One region of the Nocardia sp. NPDC052566 genome, then DNA from elsewhere that is predicted to be linked to it. Evidence: riboswitches for the same ligand, from Rfam matches in the RefSeq annotation. Region 1 holds a riboswitch; the other holds the start of a gene.

Region 1 (11,354 bases):
GGGCACCCGCTGTAGGACGCGACCGCGGCGTATCGGGCCGGAGACTGGATGACCAGGTCGACCGCCGACCCTCCACTCATCGACACGCCGGCGAGCGCGTTGCGCCCCGTCGTGCCGAGCTGCGCGTCGATAACGCCGGGCAGTTCCTGGGTGAGGTAGGTCTGCCACCGATTCCGCCCGAGCACCGGATCGGCACTGAGCCAATCGGTGTACAGGGTGGAGGCGCCACCGACCGGCATGACTACGTTGACGTGCTTGTCCGCGAAGAACTTCCGCACATCCGTGTTGTCCCACCACGAGATGCCATCCAGGCCGCCACCGAGCCCGGTCAGCAGGTACAACGTCGGGGCGGGCCCACCGCCCGCCGCCCGAAGCACCCTGTTCGTCACCACCCGATCCATCGCAGGCGAATAGACATCGACCCGAACGGCGCCCTCCCCCAACGACTCCTCGCGCACCACATTAGCCCCCGGCGGAGCCGCTCCCACGGGACAAGCACTCAGCGCCGCCAGCACCATCGCACCCACCACCACGCCCAAATACTTTGAAGCCCTCACTATTCCGTTGTACCGCCCCCACTTTGCGATCACATTGCGACGCCCGCCACTCCCACCCGCCTCACCTCTGCTGAGCAGACACTTTTCGCCCGAACGGCCCGAAAATCACCCCCGTCACCCGAAAAGTGTCCGCTCAGCGCGGATACCCCGAGACAACAGGGCAGTGCACGACGACAGCGAACCCGCTGTCACGCGGTTGCCGCGCACGGATGATGGTGCACCACAGCAGTACTCGATACAGAACCAGCCATCTCGGCTCTGACACCCTCGACAAGCCGTAACGCCGAGCCGGGCGGGGACGATGAGTCCCAATGATCGACACCGAGATCACCGCCCGCAATGCCGAGTTCGCCGATCGGACCGGCGCGGTATGACCGATAGGCAACTCCCGCTGCTGTTCCTCGATGTCGACGGCCCACTGCTCCCCTTCGGCGCGGACGCACACCGCGATCTGCCCGATGCCGCACCGCACGACCGCTTCTCGCGGCTCAACCCCGATCTGGGGCAGCGTCTGGCAGCGCTGTCGTGCCAATTGGTCTGGGCCACAGCATGGGAACACGGAGCCAACACCGAAATAGCGCCACGGCTCGGCCTCCCACCGCTCCCCGTCGTCTGCTGGCCGGAGCCTACCCCCGAGCACGATCACGAAGACCGCTGGTTCGGCCTGTGCTGGAAAACCCGCACCCTGGTGGCCTGGGCCGCCGGGCGCCCCTTCGCCTGGGTCGACGACGAGTTCACCGACGCCGACCGCACCTGGGTCGCCACCCACCATCGAGCCCGCGCACTCCTGCGGCACATCGAACCGTCCCGAGGCCTCGGCGACGACGACTTCACCGCCCTCGCCCATTGGCTGCGGGTCTCCTGATGCCTTCCGCCAACGGCCACACTCGGTGGTATGCGTTGACGGCGGCAAAATAGACGGCGAGTGCGGGGATGACGACGCCGATGACGATGAGGGCCGAACCGGCCGTCGACTGACCGGTCGCCCTGGCCAGGCAGACAAAAACGCCCCAGCGGTTCCGGGAACCGCTGGGGCGCTGGGCCGTTCTACGATCGGTCGGCTCTCAGTCCGCGTACGCCTCCAGCGGGGGGCAGGAGCAGACCAGGTTGCGGTCGCCGTAGGCGCCGTCGATGCGGCGGACCGACGGCCAGACCTTTGCGCGGGCGTGGCCGAGTCCCCGTGGGTAGACGGCGGTTTCGCGGGTGTAGGGGTGGTTCCATTCACCCACCAGGCTGGCGGCGGTGTGGGGGGCGCCGCGCAGCGGGTTGTCGTCGGCGGGCCAGGCGCCGGAGGCGACCTGGTCGATTTCCTTGCGGATGGCGATCATGGCTTCGACGAAATCGTCCACCTCGGCGAGGTTTTCGCTTTCGGTGGGTTCCACCATCAACGTGCCCGCCACCGGGAAGCTCATGGTGGGAGCGTGGAAGCCGTAGTCGGCGAGGCGCTTTGCCACGTCGTCGACGGTGACGCCGGTTTCCTTGGTGATCTCGCGCAGGTCGAGGATGCACTCGTGGGCGACCATGCCGTTCTCGCCGGTGTAGAGGACCGGGAAGTGCGGATCCAGTCGTCGCGCAATGTAATTGGCGGAGGCGATGGCCGAGAGGGTGGCACGGCGCAGGCCGTCGGCGCCCATCATGCGGATGTAGGCCCAGGTGATCGGGAGGATCGAGGCCGAGCCGTACTCGGCGGCGGACACCGCGTGCGAACCGGTTTCCAGCGGATCGCCGGGCAGGTACTGCGCGAGGTGGGCGCGGACCGCGACCGGCCCGACGCCGGGACCACCGCCGCCGTGCGGGATGCAGAAGGTCTTGTGCAGGTTCAGGTGGCTGACGTCGCCGCCGAACTTGCCCGGACGGGCCAGGCCGACAAGGGCATTCAGGTTCGCGCCGTCGACGTACACCTGGCCGCCCGCGTCGTGCACCAGCCCGCACAGCTCGGCGACCTCGTGCTCGTACACGCCGTGCGTGGACGGGTAGGTGATCATGATGCAGGCCAGCCGATCGGCATGGTCGGCGATCTTGGCGCGCAGGTCGTCCAGGTCGACGTCGCCGTTGTCGCGGCACTTGACCACCTCGACCCGCAGCCCGACCATGGCCGCCGACGCGGCATTGGTGCCGTGCGCCGAAGACGGGATCAAGCAGGTATCGCGGTGTGCGTCACCGCGATCGAGGTGGTAGCGCCGGATCGCCAGCAGCCCGGCGTATTCGCCCTGGCTGCCCGCGTTCGGCTGCAGGCTCACCGAGTCGTAGCCGGTGATGTCGGACAGCCAGTTCTCCAGGTCCGCAATGAGTTTCAGCAGGCCGGGCGCGTCCTCGACCGGCGCGTAGGGGTGCACCCTGGCGAAGCCGGGCCAGGTGATGGCCTCCATCTCCGCGGTGGCGTTGAGCTTCATGGTGCACGAGCCGAGCGGAATCATGCTGCGGTCGAGCGCGATGTCCTTGTCGGACAGCGAGCGCAGGTAACGCAGCATCGCGGTCTCGGTGTGGTACCGGGTGAACGCGGGGTGGGTCAGGAATTCCGAGGTGCGCGTCTCGATGGCGGCCGCGACCGGCCGCGGGTCGGCGCTGTCCGATGCCGGTGCTTGATCCAACGACAGTGCGGTGCCGAAGGATTCGAGCACCGCGACGACGTGTCCCTCGGTGGTGGCCTCGTCGCAGGCGATGCCGACGTGATCGGCGTCCACCAGGCGCAGGTTGATCCCGCGCGACTTCGCCTTGGCGACAACGGCTTCCGCACCGCCGGGCACCTGCACCAGCACGGTGTCGAAGAAGCTGGCGTGCACGACGGCACCGTCGAGCCCGGCCGCGATGGTGGCGGCGTGCCCGTGCACCCGGCGCGCGATGGCGCGCAGCCCGTCCGCGCCGTGGTAGCTGGCGTACATCGCCGCGACGATCGCGAGCAGTACCTGTGCGGTACAGATGTTCGAGGTCGCCTTCTCCCGGCGGATGTGCTGTTCGCGGGTCTGCAGCGCGAGCCGGTAGGCGAGATCGCCGTCCGCGTCCACCGAGACGCCGACCAGGCGGCCGGGCAGCTGACGCGCGTGCTGCTGCCGCACCGCGAGGTATCCGGCGTGCGGACCACCGAAGCCGAGCGGGACACCGAAGCGCTGGGTGGTGCCGAAGCAGACGTCCGCGCCCTGCTCGCCCGGCGAGGTGATCAGCGTCATCGCCAGCAGATCCGCGCCAACGGCGGCCAGCGCGCCGCGCTCGTGCGCCGCCGCGATGACCGGGGTCCAGTCGACGATGCGACCCGACGCACCGGGCGCCTGCAGCAGCACGCCGAAGAAGTCACCCTCGGGCAGCGCACCACCGGACAGATCCGCCTCGACGATCTCGATGCCGAGCGGTTCGGCCCTGGTGTGCAGCACGGTGCGGGTCTGCGGGAACAGGTCGGCGTCGATCAGCAGCCGCGCCGACTTGGACCGGCCCGCCCTGCGCAGCAGCGTCATCGCCTCGGCGGCGGCGGTGGCCTCGTCGAGCATGGACGCGTTGGCCACGTCCATGCCGGTCAGGTCCGACACCATGGTCTGGAAGTTGAGCAGCGCCTCGAGCCTGCCCTGGCTGATCTCGGGCTGGTACGGGGTGTAGGCCGTGTACCAGGCCGGATTCTCCAGCAGGTTGCGCACGAGCACGGGCGGGGTGAGCGTGTCGTAGTAGCCGAGCCCGATCATCGAGGTGGCCACGGTATTCGAGTGCGCGAGCTCGGCGAGTTCGGCGAGCACCTCGTGTTCGGTTGCCGCGGGCGGCAGTCCGGTCAGGCCGGTGCCGTCGAGGATGCTGGCGGGCAGCGCGGCGGTGGCGAGTTCGTCCAGCGACGCGACGCCGACGACGTCGAGCATCCGGTCGAGTTCGGCCCGGTCGGGTCCGATGTGGCGGTCGGCAAATGATCGAGTCACGGCAGTAGCTCCCATGGTCGGGCGGGTCGATCACGGGGATCGACGGATACCAGCCCTCCCCCTCTGTCGTGGCGCCTGAGAGATTCGGGGTGACAACCCCTTTCCCCGTGGGCGGGCGACCGGCTGCGCACAGCCGTCACCGCTTTCCAGAGGCGTCGATGCCCGCACGGTCCCTTTTGCCTGAGAGATTGACGGGGAGGTGCTGCTCCTTCGGCGCCCGGACTTCTTGTGAAAGACCGGAACTCTCCCGCACGGCTACGACGCACCCGCTAGTTTAGGCCGCCGACACGCCGTCGCGCGCCACAGGCCCCCTCCTCGCCGTGTCGCCCTCGTCACTCACAGCGGCAGCCCGGCCCGCAACCTGGTCACGGCGGTGGCGATCGCACTCGCTTGAATCGCGACCAACTGTTCCCGTGGCACCGCCCGGCCGGGGGCATCGGCTTCGACATCGGCACACCACTTCTCGAATATCGCGCCGAAGCGCGCCCGCTCGGCCGCCACCGCCGCGGGCCCCGCCACCTCGTCCAGCAGCCGCATCAGCATGCCGCCGAGCCGCAACCGGAACACGCCGAGCCAGACGTACTCCTCGGTGAACTCCTCGGCGCGGGTGGCGATCCGATCCTGGTCCGCGGCAGCCTCTTTGGTCCGCGCGATTTCGGGCAGCGCGGCAACGAGCGCCGTTGCCGCGCGTTCGAACGGACTCGCTCCGGTCAGCCGGTCCGCGATGCGCTCGAGTACCGCCGCACCCGTCGCGGCGACCTCGCGGTACCCGGCGGCACACTCCGAGAGGACCTCGCGCAGTGTCCGCCCACTCGGCGTCGCGTCGTCGACCCGCGGGTCGATCCACAGCGGCAGCTCGCAGACCAGCACCGCCGCCCCGTACCGGGCCGCGTAGTCGCGAATTCCGCCACCGCCGACCGCCGCCGCGTCCTCCGGCACGCCCGCGGCGACCTGCGCGTCCGCCATGGTGGCGAAGGTGGGCACCGCGAAGACGCCGCGCTGCCATAGCGCGGCTCCCGGCGCGTCCGCCGCTCCGTCGTGAACCGGGAGGTCGTGCGCGATCAGCAGGTCGGTAAGCGCCGACCAATAGGTCTCGTCACCACCGGAGGTGTAGAAGAAGCCGCCACCGAAATCGGCGTTGTGCAGCGAGGCGATGAACGCGGGCCTGGTCCGGTCGATCAGGTCCATCAGCGCCTCGGTCTCCGGCAGCGGCGTGCCGACCGCCCGCCCGCGCCAGGTGGTGGGAAACGACCACTCCGGCTGTTCGCCGGCGGGCGGCCGGTAGTAGCCGCGCGCGACCCGGCCGCGGGTGAGCGGTCCGGCGAACCAGCCCTCGTTGAGCCGGGTGCCGTCCGGATCCGCACAGAGCACGAAATGCCATGTGGCGCCGAGGGTTCGCGCTTCGTCCTCGGCCATCCGGTCGAGCAGGTGCGCGATGGTGGCCATACCGATCGGCTCGTTCGGATGCGGGTTGCCGATCACGATGATCTGGCGCTCCCCCGAGCCGACCCGCACCGATCGGATGGCGTCGCCGCCGCGCGAGCGCCCGATCTCGGAGATGATCACCCGTTCCGGATGCCGTGCGCCCAGCTTGTCGGCGAGCTCGTTCAGCTCGTCCACCGTCGGGAACGCCTCGATCGGCCGCATCGGCCCGACGAGTGCGCCGAGTTCGTCCACCGCGTCCTCCACATCCGCTCGCGAGCCGACCGGCCAGCGACGATCCGGCTTCAGATAATTCCGTTATTTCGATAACGACGTTATCATCGCTGCATGCGACGCGAGCAGATTCGGGAGAACAACCGGAAGGCGCTGATCGCGGCGGCAGTCGCCGACATCGCCGAACACGGGTACCAGGCGGCGAAACTCGGCGAGATCGCCGAGCGCGCGCACCTGACCACCGGCGCCGTCTACTCCATCTTCGGCAGCAAACGCGCGCTGCTGGTCGCCGCGACGCGGCAGACGGTGGAGGACTTCAACGAATCGCTGCGCCCGCTCGCCGATCCGGTGCTGAGCCTCACCGAGGTGCTCGACGGCTACGTGGCGGCGATGCTCGGCCCGGCCGACGGCCGTGCGCACGAGCGTTTCGCCTTCGAACTGGAGACGATGGCGGCCGCGCTGCGCGATCCGCGGTTGATGGCGGAGATCGAAGCAGAGGTGCCGCAAGCACTTCCGCTGCTCACCGAACTGCTGACCGATCGCAGGGCCGACTCGGGCATCCGCACCACCGCGGCCCAGGCGGCACGCATGGCTCCCGCGGTGGAGGCACTGCTATCCGGCTTCGCGCAACACGGAAACGCGTTGCGCCCGTACGTGGATCGTGACTATGTGCGCGCGAGCGCGGTCGCGTTGACCGCGCTCATCGCCACCTGACTAACCGGTCTTGCGGTTCATCCTCGCCTTGCGGCGGAAGGACAGCTCGTCCTCGGGCCGCTCGGTAACCGCCGAGGCACGCTCGGCCGGGAAATTCGCTATCGCACCGGTCAATTCGCGCATCGCGCCGCTCACCGCGATACCGAAAACGCCCTGCCCGCCCTGCAGTAAATCGACGACCTCCTCGGGTGAGGTGCACTCGTAGACCGAGGTGCCGTCGGAGAACAGCGTGATACCCGCGAGATCCTGCACGCCGCGGCTGCGCAGGTGATCCACCGCGATCCGGATGTTCTGCAGCGAGATGCCCGCGTCCAGCAGTCGTTTCACGATCTTGAGGACGAGGATGTCCTTGAACGAGTACAGCCGCTGGCTACCCGAGCCCGCGGCGCCACGGATGGACGGTACGACCAGACCGGTGCGCGCCCAGTAGTCGAGCTGCCGGTACGTGATCCCGGCCACCTGGCATGCGCTGGGGACGCGGTAGCCGACCAGATCGTCGGGGACCGAATCGTCCGGGAACAGGCCTGGCTGTACCACATCCTGCGATTGCTCTGCCACTGACCACTCCCTTGCTTCGCCGACGCCTTGCCTCATCGATGACCCGGCTCTCCCGTCCGGCCATAACGGACGTGGCCCAACTGTCGAGATTACTCCCCTCGATTGTCCAGGGAGCGACATCGTCCGACCAAGCGCGACGCGCGGTAAAAGTCTCGACCGCTACTAGAGACCGGCGTCTGTCAGCTGTCGGTCGCCTTGAAATCGTCCGGAGAGACCGACTCGAGGAACTCCTTGAACTTCTCCACCTCGTCCTCGCGCTCGTCCGGCATCACCAGACCCGCCTCCTCGAGCACCGGCTCCTCGGCGTAGATCGGGCAACCGACACGCAAGGCGATCGCTACCGAATCCGAGGGCCGTGCCGAGATGCGCAGATCGTTCTCGAACACCAGATCCGCGTAGAACGTGCCTTCTTGCAGGTCGACGATCCTGACTTCCTTGAGCGTATGGCCCAGCTGGGTGATCAGGATCTTGATCAGATCGTGGGTCAGCGGGCGGATGGGCGTCACCCCCTCCTGCTCGAGCACGATGGCGGTCGCTTCGGCCTGCCCGATCCAGATCGGTAGATACCGATCTCCGGCCACCTCGCGGAGCAACAGCACGGGTTGATTCTGTGGCTGCTCGACACGAATGCCGATCACACGCATCTCACTCATCCCTCATGCCTCCCATACTCGCCGGCCGCCCGGCATGACCGCTGCGGAGCTCGCCGTACCACGAGTCTAGGCGAACCTGGAGGCATGCAGTGACCCGTGTACATCGGTCGAAATCGGCGTGTTGTCTGAGGTTTACTCAGCCGCCGAGCGCGTTGCGCACCGACGTCTTCACCAGGCACGTGTGCAGCGTCAACGACAGTGCCGCGAGTTCGCGCACCGTCTCCTCGGCACGCGCGCGGGCGCTCGCGTCGCGACTTTTGGCGATCGGCGCGGCGATCTGCGCGACCAGCGCGGCCTCCCGGTCGGCGGCCAGCTTGAACGCGCGCAAATGCCTTGCTTCCAGCCCGAATTCGGCCATCGCCTTGGCGGTCCTCGCCAGCGTCACCGCGTCGGCGTCGAAGAATCCCGCGGCGCCGGGGGTGATCAGATTGGCCCGGATGAGATCGCTCAGGAACTTCTCGTCGATGCCCGCCTCGGTCAGCAAATCCGCACGGGTGAGCCGGATTTCGTGATCGAATCGCAGCTCGTCCGGCGAGATCTCACCTGGCACGACGCCGAGCCTACGTGGCGCGGCGCGACCGTGCATCTCGGCGAGCGGATGTTCGGAATCCGAACCGTGCGCCGATTCCGCGGCACCGTTGCGGCCCGCCCGGGCGCGGGCTTCCCGCACGCCGAGCGTCGCCGCCCCACTGTCGATCGCTTCCAGCTGTTCCTTGATCACCTTCAGCGGCAGGTACTGATCGCGTTGCGCGGTCAGGACGAACCGGAGACGCTCACAATCGGCCACCGAGAATCGGCGGTACCCCGACGGCGTGCGCTCCGGCCGGATCAGCCCTTCCGATTCCAGGAATCGGATCTTGGAGATGGTGACGTCCGGAAAATCGGGTCGCAGCAGGTCGAGCACGGAGCCGATCGACATGCCCCCGCGCGCCCACTGCGCCGCACCGGTCACAGCACTGAGCCTTTCCCCAGCGCCGGTGTGCTCATAGCGTGCCCGCACCCGCCGAGTCGTTCGCCGCCCGCGGACCGGTCAGGAAGACCAGGCGGAACTTGCCGATCTGCACCTCGTCGCCGTTCTGCAGCTCCGAGGAGTCCACCGGCTCCCGGTTCACATACGTGCCGTTCAGGCTGCCCACATCGACGACCTGGAAGGAATCGTCGTCCTGACGGAACTCGGCGTGCCGACGGCTGACGGTGACGTCGTCGAGAAAGATGTCACTGTCGGGGTGGCGGCCGGCCGAGGTGGTCGGCTGGTCCAGCAGGAACCGCGAGCCCGCGTTCGGACCGCGCTTGACGACCAAGAGGGCAGCGCCAACGGGCAGGCCCTCGACCCCTTGGACCGGCGCTTCGCCGGTCGCCTCTGCGGAGCGCGACGCGTCGACCTCGTTCAGGAAATCCGCGCGGAAGACCGACGTCGTCTCGGCCGCGGTCTCCTGGTAACCCGGGTCTTTGTTCTCGCTCACCGTTTCTCTCCTCCTCGAACCTGATTATCCATGCAAGCAGGTGATGCCTTCATCGACACGAGCTGTCGTGTCGTCAGACTCCGGCATGAGACCGCCGGCACATCCGTTGGCATTGACCGTACCCTGCCAGGGCGTACCCGTGCAGGTAGAACAGGGAAGGCTGACTCAGCCTCCGATAACTCCTTGATAACCTGCGGCATCCAGCAGTTCACCCAGCGTGACATCCAGGCCGGCGGCGTCGGCCACTTCGAGCTCGAAGAGCCAGCCGTCACCGTACGGATCGGTGTTGAGCGTCTCCGGCTCCTGCACCAGCATGTCGTTCACCGCAACGACTTTCGCGGCCAGCGGGGCGTAGATATCGGACACGCTCTTGGTGGATTCCACCTCGGCGATGCCCTCTTCGGCCTTCACGTCCTTGTCCACGTCGGGCAGCTGCACGAACACAACGTCACCGAGTTGAGACTGGGCGTAATCGGTGATGCCCACCCGAACACGGGTCGGCGCGATCCGCCGCACCCACTCGTGCTGCTCGGTGTAATGCAGATCTGCGGGGGTCTGGGTCACAGGCCGTCCGTCCTTTCCGTTGTGATCGTTGTGCGCAACTCTAGTGGCTAGCGGGTGTGGTGTGGCACAGGCGGTATGGCTCGTGCGACCGCGATGGCCTTGCCGACGTAGAGGATGCCGGTCCACACGTACACCGCGACACCCCAGACCAGTAGTGCCCCACCGAAGGCTCGTCCGAAACCCGCCGCCGCCCAGTCCATCTGACCGGCCAGCAACCAGGGCAAAGCCGACATCAGCGCGAAGGTGGCCGCTTTGCCCAGGTAGATGACCTCCGGCGGCGGCAGGTCGCGGCGCTTGTAGATCGGCAGCAGCAGGGCGAGGATCACATCGCGCCCGATCAGCACCACCGCGACCCACCACGGCATCAGCCCGCGAATGACGAAGGCGGCCAGCGTGGTCACCAGGTACAGCCGGTCGACGAACGGGTCGAGCAGCGCGCCCAGCCGCGAGGACTGATCGAGCAGCCTGGCCAGCTTGCCGTCGAGGAAATCGGTGACGCCGCTGAGCACGAGCAGTGCGAACGCCCAGCCATCGGCGCGCTCGACCAGCAGCAACCACAGGAACACCGGAACGCCGACCAGCCGCAACACGCTCAGCGCGTTGGGGACGGTCACTATCCGATCGGCGAAAATCCCGCTGCGTTCAATCTGCGGCATTCGCCGGCCCTCCGTGGTTACGCACGCTGCCGCCTCCGGGCCTGAGGCTCATGCCGCGGGCGGTCTGTTGGTCGCGTTCGCCGGGTTCGGTCGTCCCGGATTCGGTTGTCACAGCCCGGTCATACCCCACGGACCCACTGAAACGCCATCCGGGCGCGCCGTTCATATGAATTCCGCCGCATGCCTGTCGGTGACAGAATGACTATGAAACTATCTCACCTAGCTATCGGTGAGCGAGAGGAAATCATGCCTGCATTCGACTACGACGTGGTGGTGATCGGCTCCGGATTCGGCGGCAGCGTCAGTGCACTCCGGCTCACCGAAAAGGGGTACCGGGTCGGCGTGCTCGAGGCGGGCAGGCGGTGGAACGCCGAGGACATCCCGCGCACCAATTGGAATGTGCGCAAGTCGATCTGGGCGCCCCGACTCGGGCTGACCGGACCGCAGCGGATCAGCGTGCTCGGCAAGTGCGCGGTGTTCTCCGGCGCCGGTGTCGGCGGCGGATCGCTCATCTACGGCAACACCCTTTACGAGCCGCTGCCGAACTTCTACACCGATAAGCAGTGGGCGCACATCACCGATTGGAAGGCCGAGCTCGCGCCCTACTACGACCAGGCGCAGCGCATGCTCGGCGTCG
Region 2 (11,354 bases), on a different contig from region 1:
ACGGATTCCCGGCGATCGACGGGCCGGCGGGCGGGGTCAAGGTCGCGTTCTTCCGCAAGGGCATCGAGTGCACGCCCGACACCATCGATCGCGTCGTGCACCCGCACGAGGTCCGGGAGATGCGCGAGCGCGCCGCGACTGTGCTTCCGGCGCTGGACGGTCCGCCCGTGCACACGGCGACCTGCATGTACTCCAACACTCCCGACGAGCATTTCGTCATCGCCCGGCATCCCGACATGGCGCGCATCACGATCGCGTGCGGCTTCTCCGGGCACGGCTTCAAATTCGTGCCGGTGGTGGGGGAGATCCTGGCCGATCTGGCCACCGAGGCGAAAACCGCTCATCCCATCGCACTTTTCGATCCGCAAAGGTTGGTGGCGACCCCATGACAACAGCCGATCTACCGCAGGTGACGACGCCGGCGCTCATCCCGACCCTCGGCGGCAACTGGTACGTCGACGACGCGGTCTTCGCGACCGAGCAGGAACGCCTCTTCGAGCGAATGTGGTTCTGCGCCATCCGATCCGGCGATCTCAGCCTGCCAGGCCAGTTCAAGCGGGTGCAGGTCGGCAGGGAGAGCGTGCTGATCGTGCGCGATCGCGGCGGTGAGCTGCGCGCCTTCCTGAACATCTGCCGCCACCGCGGCGCCATGCTGTGCACCGAGGACGAGGGGCAGGTGCGGCGCAATCTGCAGTGCCCGTACCACGCGTGGACCTACGGCCTGGACGGAAAGCTCGTCGCCGCACCGAATATGGCCGCGCTCAAGGATGAGCACGGCGCGGATATCGACCGGGTCGCCTACGGGCTGATCCGGGTCGCGCTGCGCGAATGGCTCGGCTACGCCTGGGTCTGCCTCGCCGACGAGCCGCCCTCGTTCGAGGCCGAGGTGATGGGCGCGGTCACCGAGCGCCTAGGCGATCCGACCGCGATCGATGGCTACGAGATCGACAAGCTCGCGGTGGGCCGCCGCGTGGTCTACGACGTCGCGGCGAACTGGAAGCTCATCGTGGAGAACTTCATGGAGTGCTACCACTGCGCGACCATCCATCCCGAGCTCACCGAGGTGCTACCGGAATTCGCGCAGGGTCTCGCGGCGCAGGTGTTCGTCGGGCACGGCGCCGAATTCGGGCCCGGCATCGCCGGATTCACCGTCGACGGCTCACCTGGCTTCGATCCGCTGCCCGGGATCAGGGACGAGCAGGACCGCCGCTACTTCGCGATCACCATCCGGCCGACCGTCTTCGTCAACCTGGTGCCCGATCACATCATCTTCCACCGCATGTACCCGATGGCCGCCGATCGCACCATCGTCGAATGCGACTGGCTCTACACCAAAGACGTTGTCGCGGAAGGGCGCGACGTCTCCCGCTCGGTGGAGCTGTTCCACCGGGTCAACGAACAGGACTTCGAGGCGTGCGAGCGCACCCAGCCGACGATGTCCTCGCGTGCCTATCGCAACGGCGGGGTGCTCGTGCCCGCCGAACACCACATCGCGGAGTTCCACGAGTGGCTGTCCTGTCGTCTTTCCTGACATGAGGTGAGTGTGTATGAACGGTGACCCTGATCTGCTCATCGGCGGTGCGTGGACGCATGCCGCGGACGGCGGTCGGCGCCGGATCGTGAATCCGGCCGACGGTTCCGTCGTGGCGACCGTGGACGAGGCGACACCGGAGGACGCGCGCCGTGCGGTCGCCGCCGCCCGTGCCGCGTTCGACGACGGAACCTGGTCGGGGACACCGGTTTCCGAGCGGACGGCGCTTTTGGTGCGGATCGCCGGCCTGCTCGACCGCGACAAGGAGCAGCTGGCCCGGCTGGAGACGGTCGACACCGGAAAGACACTGGCGGAGAGCCGGATCGATATCGACGATGTCATCTCGGTATTCCGCTACTACGCGAATCTGGCCGGCACACAGGCCGATCGGCTGATCGATGTCGGCGATCCGGCGGTGCTGAGCCGGGTGGTCCGCGAGCCGATCGGCGTCTGTGTGCTGATCGCGCCGTGGAATTACCCGCTGCTGCAGATGTCGTGGAAGGTCGCGCCCGCGCTGGCGGCGGGCTGCACGATGGTCGCCAAGCCGAGCGAGGTGACCCCGCTGACCACCATCGCGTTCGCCCGCCTCGCGGTGGAGGCCGGGGTGCCGCCCGGTGTGCTCAACCTGGTGCAGGGCAGCGGCGCGGTGCTCGGCGCCGCGCTCACCGACAATCCTGACGTCGACTTCATCTCGTTCACCGGCGGACTCGCGACCGGAAAGACGATCGCCAAGGTGGCGGCCGAGCACGTCACCAAGGTCGCGGTGGAACTCGGCGGTAAGAATCCGCATATCGTCTTCGCCGACGCCGACTGGGTCAGCTCCGTCGATCAGGTGCTCACCGGCGTATTCCTGCATTCCGGGCAGGTGTGTTCGGCGGGCACCCGGCTGATCATCGAGGAGTCCATCGCCGACGACTTCGTCGCGGCGCTGGCGAACCGGGCCGAACGCATCCGGGTGGGCAATGGCCTCGATCCAGTGAGCGAGACCGGCCCGCTGGTCTCCGACGATCATCGCGCGAAGGTGGAAGCCTATGTCGCGCTCGGCATTTCGGAGGGCGCGAAGCTGATCACCGGCGGCGTGCGGCCGAGCGATCCCGCATTGGCGAACGGTAGTTACTTCCTGCCGACGATCTTCGACCGCTGCGATCGATCCATGCGGATCGTCCAGGAGGAGACCTTCGGCCCGATATTGACGGTGGAGCGATTCACCACCGAGGCCGAGGCGATCCGGCTCGGCAACGACACCGAATACGGCCTCGCGGCCGGCGTGCGCACCGCGGATGCGGCGCGCGGCGAGCGGATGGTGCGCGCGCTGCGGCACGGGACGGTGTGGCTCAACGACTTCGGTTACTACACCGCGGCCGCCGAGTGGGGTGGGTTCAAGAAGTCCGGCAACGGCCGCGAGCTCGGCCCGACCGGTCTGGCGGAATACCAGGAAATCAAGCACATCTGGCACAACACGGCACCGAAGCCGGCGGCGTGGTTCATGGCGGCTGCCTCCGACTCCGCTGGCGCTCCGCTCCGGCCCGGCGCGAAGCGGCCTCCGGCCGCTGGCTCGTGAGCACAAGTTTCATCTAGGCCGGACAGCCAGTACGGCCTGCACACCGCGGAAGGCACGGTTGCAATGGTAGTCAAGGAACACAGCGTCTCCGATGACAACGGCATGGAGGATTTCGGGTACCGGGAATCCCTCGACCGAAGTATCGGAAAATTCGCCAGCTTCGCGGCCGGGGTCAGCTATATCTCGATCCTCACCGGCACGTTCCAGCTGTTCTATTTCGGTTTCGGCGCGGCCGGTCCGGCTTACCTATGGTCATGGCCGCTGGTTTTCCTAGGGCAGCTGGCCGTCGCACTGTGCTTCATGGAGCTCGCGGCGAAGTACCCGGTCGCCGGATCGGTGTACAACTGGGCAAAGGCGCTGGGCAGCAGGGTCGTCGGCTGGTCATCCGGCTGGCTGATGCTGACCGCGTCGATCGTGACGCTGTCCGCGGTGGTCCTCGCACTGCAATTGAACCTGCCGCGACTGTGGAGCGGTTTCCAGCTCATCGGTGACGGCAACGGGCAATACGATTACGCGACCAATGCGGTGGTGCTCGGCACCGTGATGATCGTATTCACCACCGCCGTCAATGCTTTCGGCGTCCGGCTGATGGCGAGGATCAACAGCGCCGGTGTGTTCATCGAACTCGTCGCCGCGGTATTGATCGCGATCATCCTGGCGGCCAATTGGACTCGCGGACCGCAGGTTTTCTTCTCCACGCACGGATACGGCGCGGGCGAGACCGGCGGATACCTCGGCGCCTTCCTGGTGGCCACGCTGGCTTCCGGCTATGTCATGTACGGCTTCGACACCGCGAGCTCGCTCGGTGAGGAGACGGTGGAGCCGCGGCGCACCGCGCCCAAGGCGATCCTGCGTGCGCTGCTCGCCTCCTTCGTGATCGGCGGCGCCATCCTGGTTTTCGCGGTGATGGCCGCACCGGATCTGAACGATCCGCAGATCGGCAGCTCGAGCGGCGGCCTGCAATACATTGTCGAGCAGGTGATGTGGGGCCCGCTCGGCACCATCTTCCTGGTGTGCATCGTGGTCGCGGTGACGGTCTGCTCGCTCGCCGTGCACACCGCGGCCATCCGGCTCGCCTTCGCCATGGCGCGCGACAACGCACTTCCGTTCGGCGACAGGCTCGCCCGGGTCCATCCGAAGACGCAGACACCGGTGATTCCCGCGGTGCTGATCGGCGTGCTGTCCGCGCTGATCCTGGTGATCAACATCGGCCAGCCGAAGATCTTCACGGTCTTGACCTCGATCGCGATCATCATGATCTACCTGGCCTACCTGATGGTGACCGGGCCGATGCTGAAGCAGCGGCTGCAAGGGCAGTGGCCGCCAAGGGATTTGCAGGCGGGCGGCTACTTCACCATGGGTAAGTGGGGCATCGCGGTGAACGTTGTCGCGGTGGTGTGGGGGATCGGCATGGCGCTGAACCTGGCCTGGCCGCGCGCGGATGTCTACGGCACACCCTGGTACAACACCTGGGGCGCGTTCGTCTACATCGGCGCGATCCTCGGCGCGGGCTTGCTCTGGTATTTGCTCAAGGGGCGCAAGAGCATCGGGACACTTGCCGCGCACGCCGCGGAGGTGCGGTCCGATGTCTGACACCGTCTTCGACTACGTCATCGCGGGCGGCGGCACCGCGGGCTGTGTGCTCGCCGCGCGTCTCAGCGAAAACCCGGATGTGACGGTGTGCCTGGTGGAGGCGGGGCCGTCCGACGTCGGCGACCGCGACATACTCGAGCTCACCAGGTGGATGCATCTGCTCGATTCCGGTTACGACTGGGACTATCCGGTCGAACCACAGGAGCGCGGCAACAGCTTCCTGCGCCATGCCAGGGCGAAGGTGCTCGGCGGATGTTCCTCGCACAACTCGTGTATCGCGTTCTGGCCGCCCGCCGAGGGTTTGGACGAGTGGGCGGCGATGGGCGCGAAGGGCTGGGGCGCGGCCGATCTGCTGCCCTATGTCACGCGGCTGGAGAACAACGACGCACCGGGCGAACAGCACGGCCGCGGCGGTCCGGTCCGGCTGCGCGATATCCCGCCCGACGATCCGTGCGGCAAGGCGGTGCTCGCCGCCGCGGCGGCGGTCGGGCTGCCGACGGTCCAGTTCAATCGCGGCGCGACCGTGCGCAACGGCGCGGGCTGGTTCCAGATCAACGCCGACGAGGACGGCACCAGGATGTCGTCTTCGCACGCCTACCTGCATCCGATCATGGGGTCGCGGCCGAATCTGGCGGTGCGCACCGGATGCTGGGTCAGCGAGATCCTGTTCGACGAGGCGGGCGCGGCCACCGGCGTGCGGTATCAGCGGCCCGATCTCACCGGCTACGACACGGTGTCGGCGCGGCGCGAGGTCGTCGTCACCGCCGGCGCCATCGATACGCCGAAGTTGTTGCAGCTCTCCGGTATCGGGCCCGCCGAGCAGTTGCGTGAGCTCGGCATCGCGGTGCGGGTCGATGCGCCGGGCGTCGGCTCGAATCTGGACGACCATGTCGAGGGACTGGTCTTCTGGGAGGCCGCGCGGCCGATGGTCGACACCTCGACGCAGTGGTGGGAGATCGGCGTCTTCGCCACGACCGACGAGTCGCTCGCGGTGCCGGACGTGATGATGCACTACGGCAGCGTGCCGTTCGACATGAATACCGTGCGCCGTGGCTATCCGACCACCGACAACGGCTTCTGCCTGACGCCCAACGTCACACAGGGGCGTTCGCGCGGCACGGTGCGATTGCGCAGCAGGGACTTTCGTGATCGGCCCAAGGTGGATCCGCGCTACTTCACCGATCCGGACGGCCACGACGAGCGCACCATGCTCGCCGGGATCCGGTTGGCGCGCAGGATCGCCGAGCAGTCGCCGCTGCGCGAATGGATCGCCAGGGAGCTGGCGCCGGGACCGGAGGCGACGACCGATGCGGAGTTGCTCGACTACATCCGCGGCACCCACAACACCGTCTACCACCCGGCGGCGACCGCGCGGATGGGCGCGGCCGACGATCCGATGGCGGTGCTCGATCCGGAACTGCGGGTGAAGGGGGTCTCGCGGCTGCGGGTCGTCGATGCCTCCGCGATGCCGAAATTGCCCGCGGTGAACCCGAACATTACTGTCATGGCCATGGCAGAGAAGTGCGCGGACCTGATCAGAGGGACCTGAGCCGCCATGCCCGCGGACGGCGAGCTACTACCCCCCGTCGTCCCGGCGCAGGCCGGGCAGGACGCGCCGCGTACGGTTCGCGACACGTGGGCGACCGCCGATCTGGATCCCGCGCGGACCGCGAGACTCGCGGTGTTCCTCGGTGCAAACGCGCCGTTTCAATCCATGCCGAGCGACGAGCTGAATCGGCTCGCCGCGGCATGCTCACTGCGGGAATTCACCGCAGGTGCGGTGATCGCCGACTACGCGGCCCAGGTGCCCGACGACATCTGGATGCTGTGGACCGGCGGCGTCATCTTGCAGTCGAGTATCCCGGTAACCGGCTCCGTCGCGTCGGCGGACGCCGCGGTCCGGTCGGCGGGTCCGGGCGTTCGCCAGGACGATGGTGGGCGGCCGGACGGTAGGGGACGCGGTGGCGGTAGGCGGACGATCGATACGGTCGAACCGGGCGGGATCTTCGGCTATGTGCCACTGCTGACCGGCGGTAGTGCCGAATTCATCGCGCGCGCAACCGAACCGAGCCTGCTGATCCGGCTGCCGGGTGCGCTGGTGCGTGCGCAGTTCGCCCAGCCGGACGGCTTGGCCTTCCTCGCCTCCTCGGCATGGAAGACCTCCTCCGGCGACCGGACACCGATGGCGCAGGTGCTCGGCAGCCGTCCGGTCGGCGAACTCGTCTCGGGCCGAGCCGTTTTCGTGACACCGGAGACGGGCGTGCGCGATGCCGTGGTGCGGATGACCGACGCGCGCGTCTCCTACGTGCTGATCCGGTTGCCGGACGGCGAATTCGGCATCTTCACCGACCGCGATCTGCGCACCAGGGTGGTCGCGGCGGGGCTGCCGGTCGACGTCGCGATCGGCCGGGTGATGAGCGCACCGGCGCGCCGGGTCACCGCCGATCTGAGCGCCGAGACCGTGCTGATGGAGATGCTCGAATGCGGGCTGCGCCATATGCCCGTGGTGTCGCATCGCGGCGAGGTGCTCGGCGTGCTCGAGGATGCCGACCTGCTCGCGGCTTCGGCGCGGCAGAGTTTCGCCCTGCGCCGGGCGATCGGCGCGGCCACCGATGCCGCGCAGCTGCAACGGGCCGCGCGCGAAATCGCGGGCACCACGGTGGATCTGTTCCGCAACGGCACCAAAGCGTCGGCGACCAGCGCCATCCTGTCGGTCGTGATCGACTCGGTGGTGCGCAAGGCGCTGGAACTCGCGCTCGCCGAACATCCTGACGCGCCGAGTGACGGATTCGCCTGGCTGAGCCTGGGCAGTGTTGCCCGCCGCGAGGCGATGCCGTCCTCCGACGTGGACAGCGCGCTGTCCTGGTCCGACGAATTGTCCGGCGCCAGTGGGCAACTGCGCGCGATCGCGGAACGCGCACACGCCATCCTCGACGGCTGCGGGCTGCCCGCCGACAGCAACGGTGCGATCGCCGCGAAGCCGAAATTCGCCCGCTCCCGGTCGGATTGGACGAAGGCGGCCGCGGAATGGCTCGACGATCCGCTGCGCGATCGCGGGCTGATCATGTCGTCGCTGCTCATCGACGGGCGGGTGGTGTGGGGTGATCCCGCGCTGCACACCGTGCCCGCCGCCTTCGGCAGCATGCGCGCCGAACATCCCAACGCGCTGCGACTACAGCTGCTCGACGCGCTCTCGGGCCGGGTGCGCGCCCGCTCGCTGCGCGACGTGCTGTCCAGGCGCGGCGGCACCTTCGACCTGAAAAGCCATGCGCTGGTGCCGATTGTCAACCTGGCCCGCTGGGGTGGCCTCGCGGCGGGCGTGACCTCGGCCGCGACGCCGGTACGGCTCGCGGCCGCCGCGAGCGCGGGCGCGCTCACCGAGCGCGATGCCACGGTGCTCACCGAGGTGTTCGTCATGCTGCAGCGGATGCGGATGGTGCACCAGGTCGAGCAGCTGTCCGCCGGGCACAGTCCGGGCGATGTCGTGGTGATGTCCGAACTGTCCCCGCTGCATCGCAGCCTGCTCAACGACGCGCTGCGCGAGATCGCGGCGGTGCAGAGACACGTCCGCAGTATCGGGGCGAACTCGGCTTAGAATGGCGATTGTCATGGCGAAACAGGACATGGAAGACAGCGGGCGGGCTGCCGCGGTGCAGTCGGTCGATCGCGCGCTGCTCGTCATGGAGATCATCGCCAAACTCGGCCAGGCGGGCGTCACGGAGATCGCCGCCGAACTCGGCGTGCACAAATCTACCGTTTCCCGGTTGATCACCGTGCTGGAATCGCGCGGATATGTCGAACAGCTGTCCGACCGTGGCAAGTACCGGCTCGGCTTCTCCATCGTCCGGCTCGCCGGATCGACAAGCGCCCAGGTCGATCTCGTCTCGCAGAGCCAGGGCGCGTGCAACGCGCTCGCGGCCGAATCCGGGGAGACGACGAATATCGCTGTGCTGGACGGCAATCGGATCATCAATATCGTCGAGGCGATCGGACCCGGCTCGATCGCGCTGCGGTCATGGGTCGGGCAGAGCTGCCCCGCGCACGCCACCTCCAGCGGCAAGGTGCTGCTGGCCGGGCTGGAGCCCGCGGAGATGCGCAAGCGGGTCGGTACGAAACTCGAGGCGTTCACCGCGAATACGCTGACCAAGGTCGCCGATCTGGCCGCTCAGCTGGCGCAGGTGCGGGCGAACGGCTGGGCCGATGTGCGCGAGGAACTCGAGATCGGGTTGAACGCGGTCGCCGCGCCGGTGTACGACCACAACGGCGTGATGGTGGCCGCGCTGAGCGTTTCCGGGCCGTCGTATCGGATGAGTCAGGATCGGTTCGCGCAGATGGCGCAGCTGACCATCAAGAGCGCGGCGGGGATCAGCAGGCGGCTCGGTTATCTGGGCTGACGCTCTCGCGTTGACAAGGGGTGTGACCCGGACAATACTGAGTTGCGTAGCGCGCGCGTGTTGCGCTTTGCGCAACTGTATCGTATTACGCAACTCGATAGTCAACTGAATATCCGCCGTTCAACCGCAGCGGGAGATCTCCATTTCGATGGAGAGCCGAAGGAGCAACACCCTCCCGGGAATCTCTCAGGCCCAGTACCGCTGCGCGCAGGCAACTCTGGAAAGTAGTGCGCGTTTCGAGTGCGCACTCGCCGACGGGGCAAGCGCACAGTGACTGTGCCGTGAATCTCTCAGGCCATTGGACAGAGCGGGAGGAGCCAACCCCACGCATCCGCGTCGATGAAAGGCTCTCCCATGGCCGACCCCGCCTCCGCCGTCCGCACCGAACTGGACGCCTCGCTGCGCGACTTCGACCCCGTCGTCGCCGCGATCGTCGATCGCGAAATCGATCGGCAGCAGCGCGGACTGGAAATGATCGCCTCGGAGAACTACGCGCCGCTCGCGGTCATGCAGGCCCAGGGCACCGTGCTGACCAACAAGTACGCCGAGGGGTATGCCGGACGTCGCTACTACGGCGGCTGCGAGCATATCGACGAGGTCGAGACGCTGGCCATCGCGCGGTTGCGCGCGCTGTTCCACGCCGAATATGCCAACGTCCAACCGCATTCGGGGGCACAGGCCAATGCGGCGGTGATGCACGCGCTGCTGCAACCGGGCGATCACATTCTCGGCTTGGCGCTCGACCACGGCGGTCATCTCACGCACGGTATGAAGCTCAACTTCTCCGGGCGGCTCTATGACGTCGCGGCCTATCATGTTCGGGCCGAGGACCAGCTGGTCGACATGGACGAGGTGGCCCGGCTGGCGCACGAGCACAAGCCGAAGCTGATCGTCGCGGGCTGGTCGGCCTATCCGCGTCAGCTCGACTTCGCCGAATTCCGCCGGATCGCCGACGAAGTCGGCGCGTACCTGATGGTCGACATGGCGCACTTCGCCGGTCTGGTCGCGGCCGGGCTGCACCCCTCGCCGGTGCCGCACGCGCATGTTGTCACCTCGACCACGCACAAGACGCTCGGTGGTCCGCGCGGCGGATTCATCCTCGCCACACCGGAATTGGGCAAGAAGATGAACTCGGCGGTGTTTCCGGGCCAGCAGGGCGGGCCGCTCGAGCACGTGATCGCGGCGAAGGCCGTCGCCTTCAAGATGGCGGCGGAACCGGAGTTCCGTGAGCGGCAGGAGCGGACGCTCGCGGGCGCCCGCATTCTGGCCGACCGGCTGCTCGCCGAGGACTGCCGGGCCGCAGGTATCGGCGTGGTCAGCGGCGGTACCGACGTGCATCTCGTTCTCGTCGATCTGCGCGACGCCGAACTCGACGGCAAACAGGGCGAGGACGTGCTGGCGTCGATCGGGATCACCGTGAACCGCAACGCGATTCCGTTCGATCCGCGGCCGCCGATGGTGAGCTCCGGGCTGCGGATCGGGACACCGGCGCTGGCCACCCGCGGCTTCGACACCGAGGCGTTCGCCGAGGTCGCCGATATCGTCGCGGCCGCGCTGCTGAAGACCGAATCGGTGGCGGCGCTCGGCGCGCGGGTCGACGCACTGGCGCAGCGGTTTCCGCTCTACCCGGGCATGCGCGCGTGACCATCAGCGCTTTCGACCTGTTCCGGGTCGGCATCGGGCCGTCGAGTTCGCACACCGTCGGCCCGATGCGTGCCGCGGGCGCGTTCATCGAGCGGCTGAAAGCCGCAGGGGTGCTGCATGATACGGCTGCCGTCCGGGTTCATCTGTACGGCTCGCTAGGTGCGACCGGGCATGGGCACGGCAGTGTCGGGGCGGTGGTCGCCGGGCTGTCCGGTGAGCGGCCGGAGACCGTGGATCCGGACGTGGTGTTCAGCACCGACACCGAGGTGCGGGCCAGCGGGATCCTGCGGCTCGGCGGCGTGCAGCCGATCGCGTTCGCCGTCGACGACGATATCGAACTGCTAGGGCGGATCAAGCTGGACTATCACACCAACGGGATGCTGTTCCGTGCGTCCGACGGGGCGGGGCGGGTGCTGCTGGAGCGCCAGTTCTATTCCGTCGGAGGTGGTTTCGTGCTCGACCAGGACGAGATCGGGGAGCGGGCCGCCGGGCAACCGGTGATGGTGCCGTACCCGTTCCGCACGGCAGGTGAACTGCTCGCGCTCACCACCGCCACCGGGCTGTCGATCAGCGCGCTGATGCTCGCCAACGAGATGTGCTCGCGCAGTGCGGATCAGGTGCGCGCCGATCT

What was found. Region 1 has a riboswitch for glycine ahead of gcvP (aminomethyl-transferring glycine dehydrogenase). Riboswitches for the same ligand answer to the same signal wherever they lie in the genome.
Region 2: another riboswitch for glycine. It lies ahead of glyA (serine hydroxymethyltransferase); the one in region 1 lies ahead of gcvP (aminomethyl-transferring glycine dehydrogenase).

What each region holds. Positions count from the first base shown of each region.
Region 1 is NZ_JBIUAF010000005.1:720,664-732,017, reverse strand. It holds gene ACIG5A_RS28220 (alpha/beta hydrolase) at 1-518, opposite strand, end outside; gene ACIG5A_RS28215 (HAD domain-containing protein) at 928-1,422, shown strand; gene gcvP (aminomethyl-transferring glycine dehydrogenase) at 1,622-4,468, opposite strand; glycine riboswitch at 4,611-4,713, opposite strand; gene ACIG5A_RS28205 (M14 family zinc carboxypeptidase) at 4,790-6,130, opposite strand; gene ACIG5A_RS28200 (TetR family transcriptional regulator) at 6,224-6,823, shown strand; gene ACIG5A_RS28195 (MerR family transcriptional regulator) at 6,824-7,417, opposite strand; gene ACIG5A_RS28190 (bifunctional nuclease family protein) at 7,561-8,034, opposite strand; gene ACIG5A_RS28185 (MerR family transcriptional regulator) at 8,171-8,953, opposite strand; gene garA (glycogen accumulation regulator GarA) at 9,018-9,497, opposite strand; gene gcvH (glycine cleavage system protein GcvH) at 9,663-10,061, opposite strand; gene ACIG5A_RS28170 (CDP-alcohol phosphatidyltransferase family protein) at 10,109-10,717, opposite strand; gene ACIG5A_RS28165 (GMC oxidoreductase) at 10,964-11,354, shown strand, end outside.
Region 2 is NZ_JBIUAF010000002.1:204,507-215,860, forward strand. It holds gene solA (N-methyl-L-tryptophan oxidase) at 1-389, shown strand, start outside; gene ACIG5A_RS08335 (aromatic ring-hydroxylating dioxygenase subunit alpha) at 386-1,531, shown strand; partial or broken gene ACIG5A_RS08340 (aldehyde dehydrogenase family protein) at 1,548-3,017, shown strand; gene ACIG5A_RS08345 (APC family permease) at 3,156-4,685, shown strand; gene ACIG5A_RS08350 (GMC family oxidoreductase) at 4,678-6,234, shown strand; gene ACIG5A_RS08355 (putative nucleotidyltransferase substrate binding domain-containing protein) at 6,400-8,280, shown strand; gene ACIG5A_RS08360 (IclR family transcriptional regulator) at 8,294-9,079, shown strand; glycine riboswitch at 9,287-9,395, shown strand; gene glyA (serine hydroxymethyltransferase) at 9,434-10,723, shown strand; gene ACIG5A_RS08370 (L-serine ammonia-lyase) at 10,720-11,354, shown strand, end outside.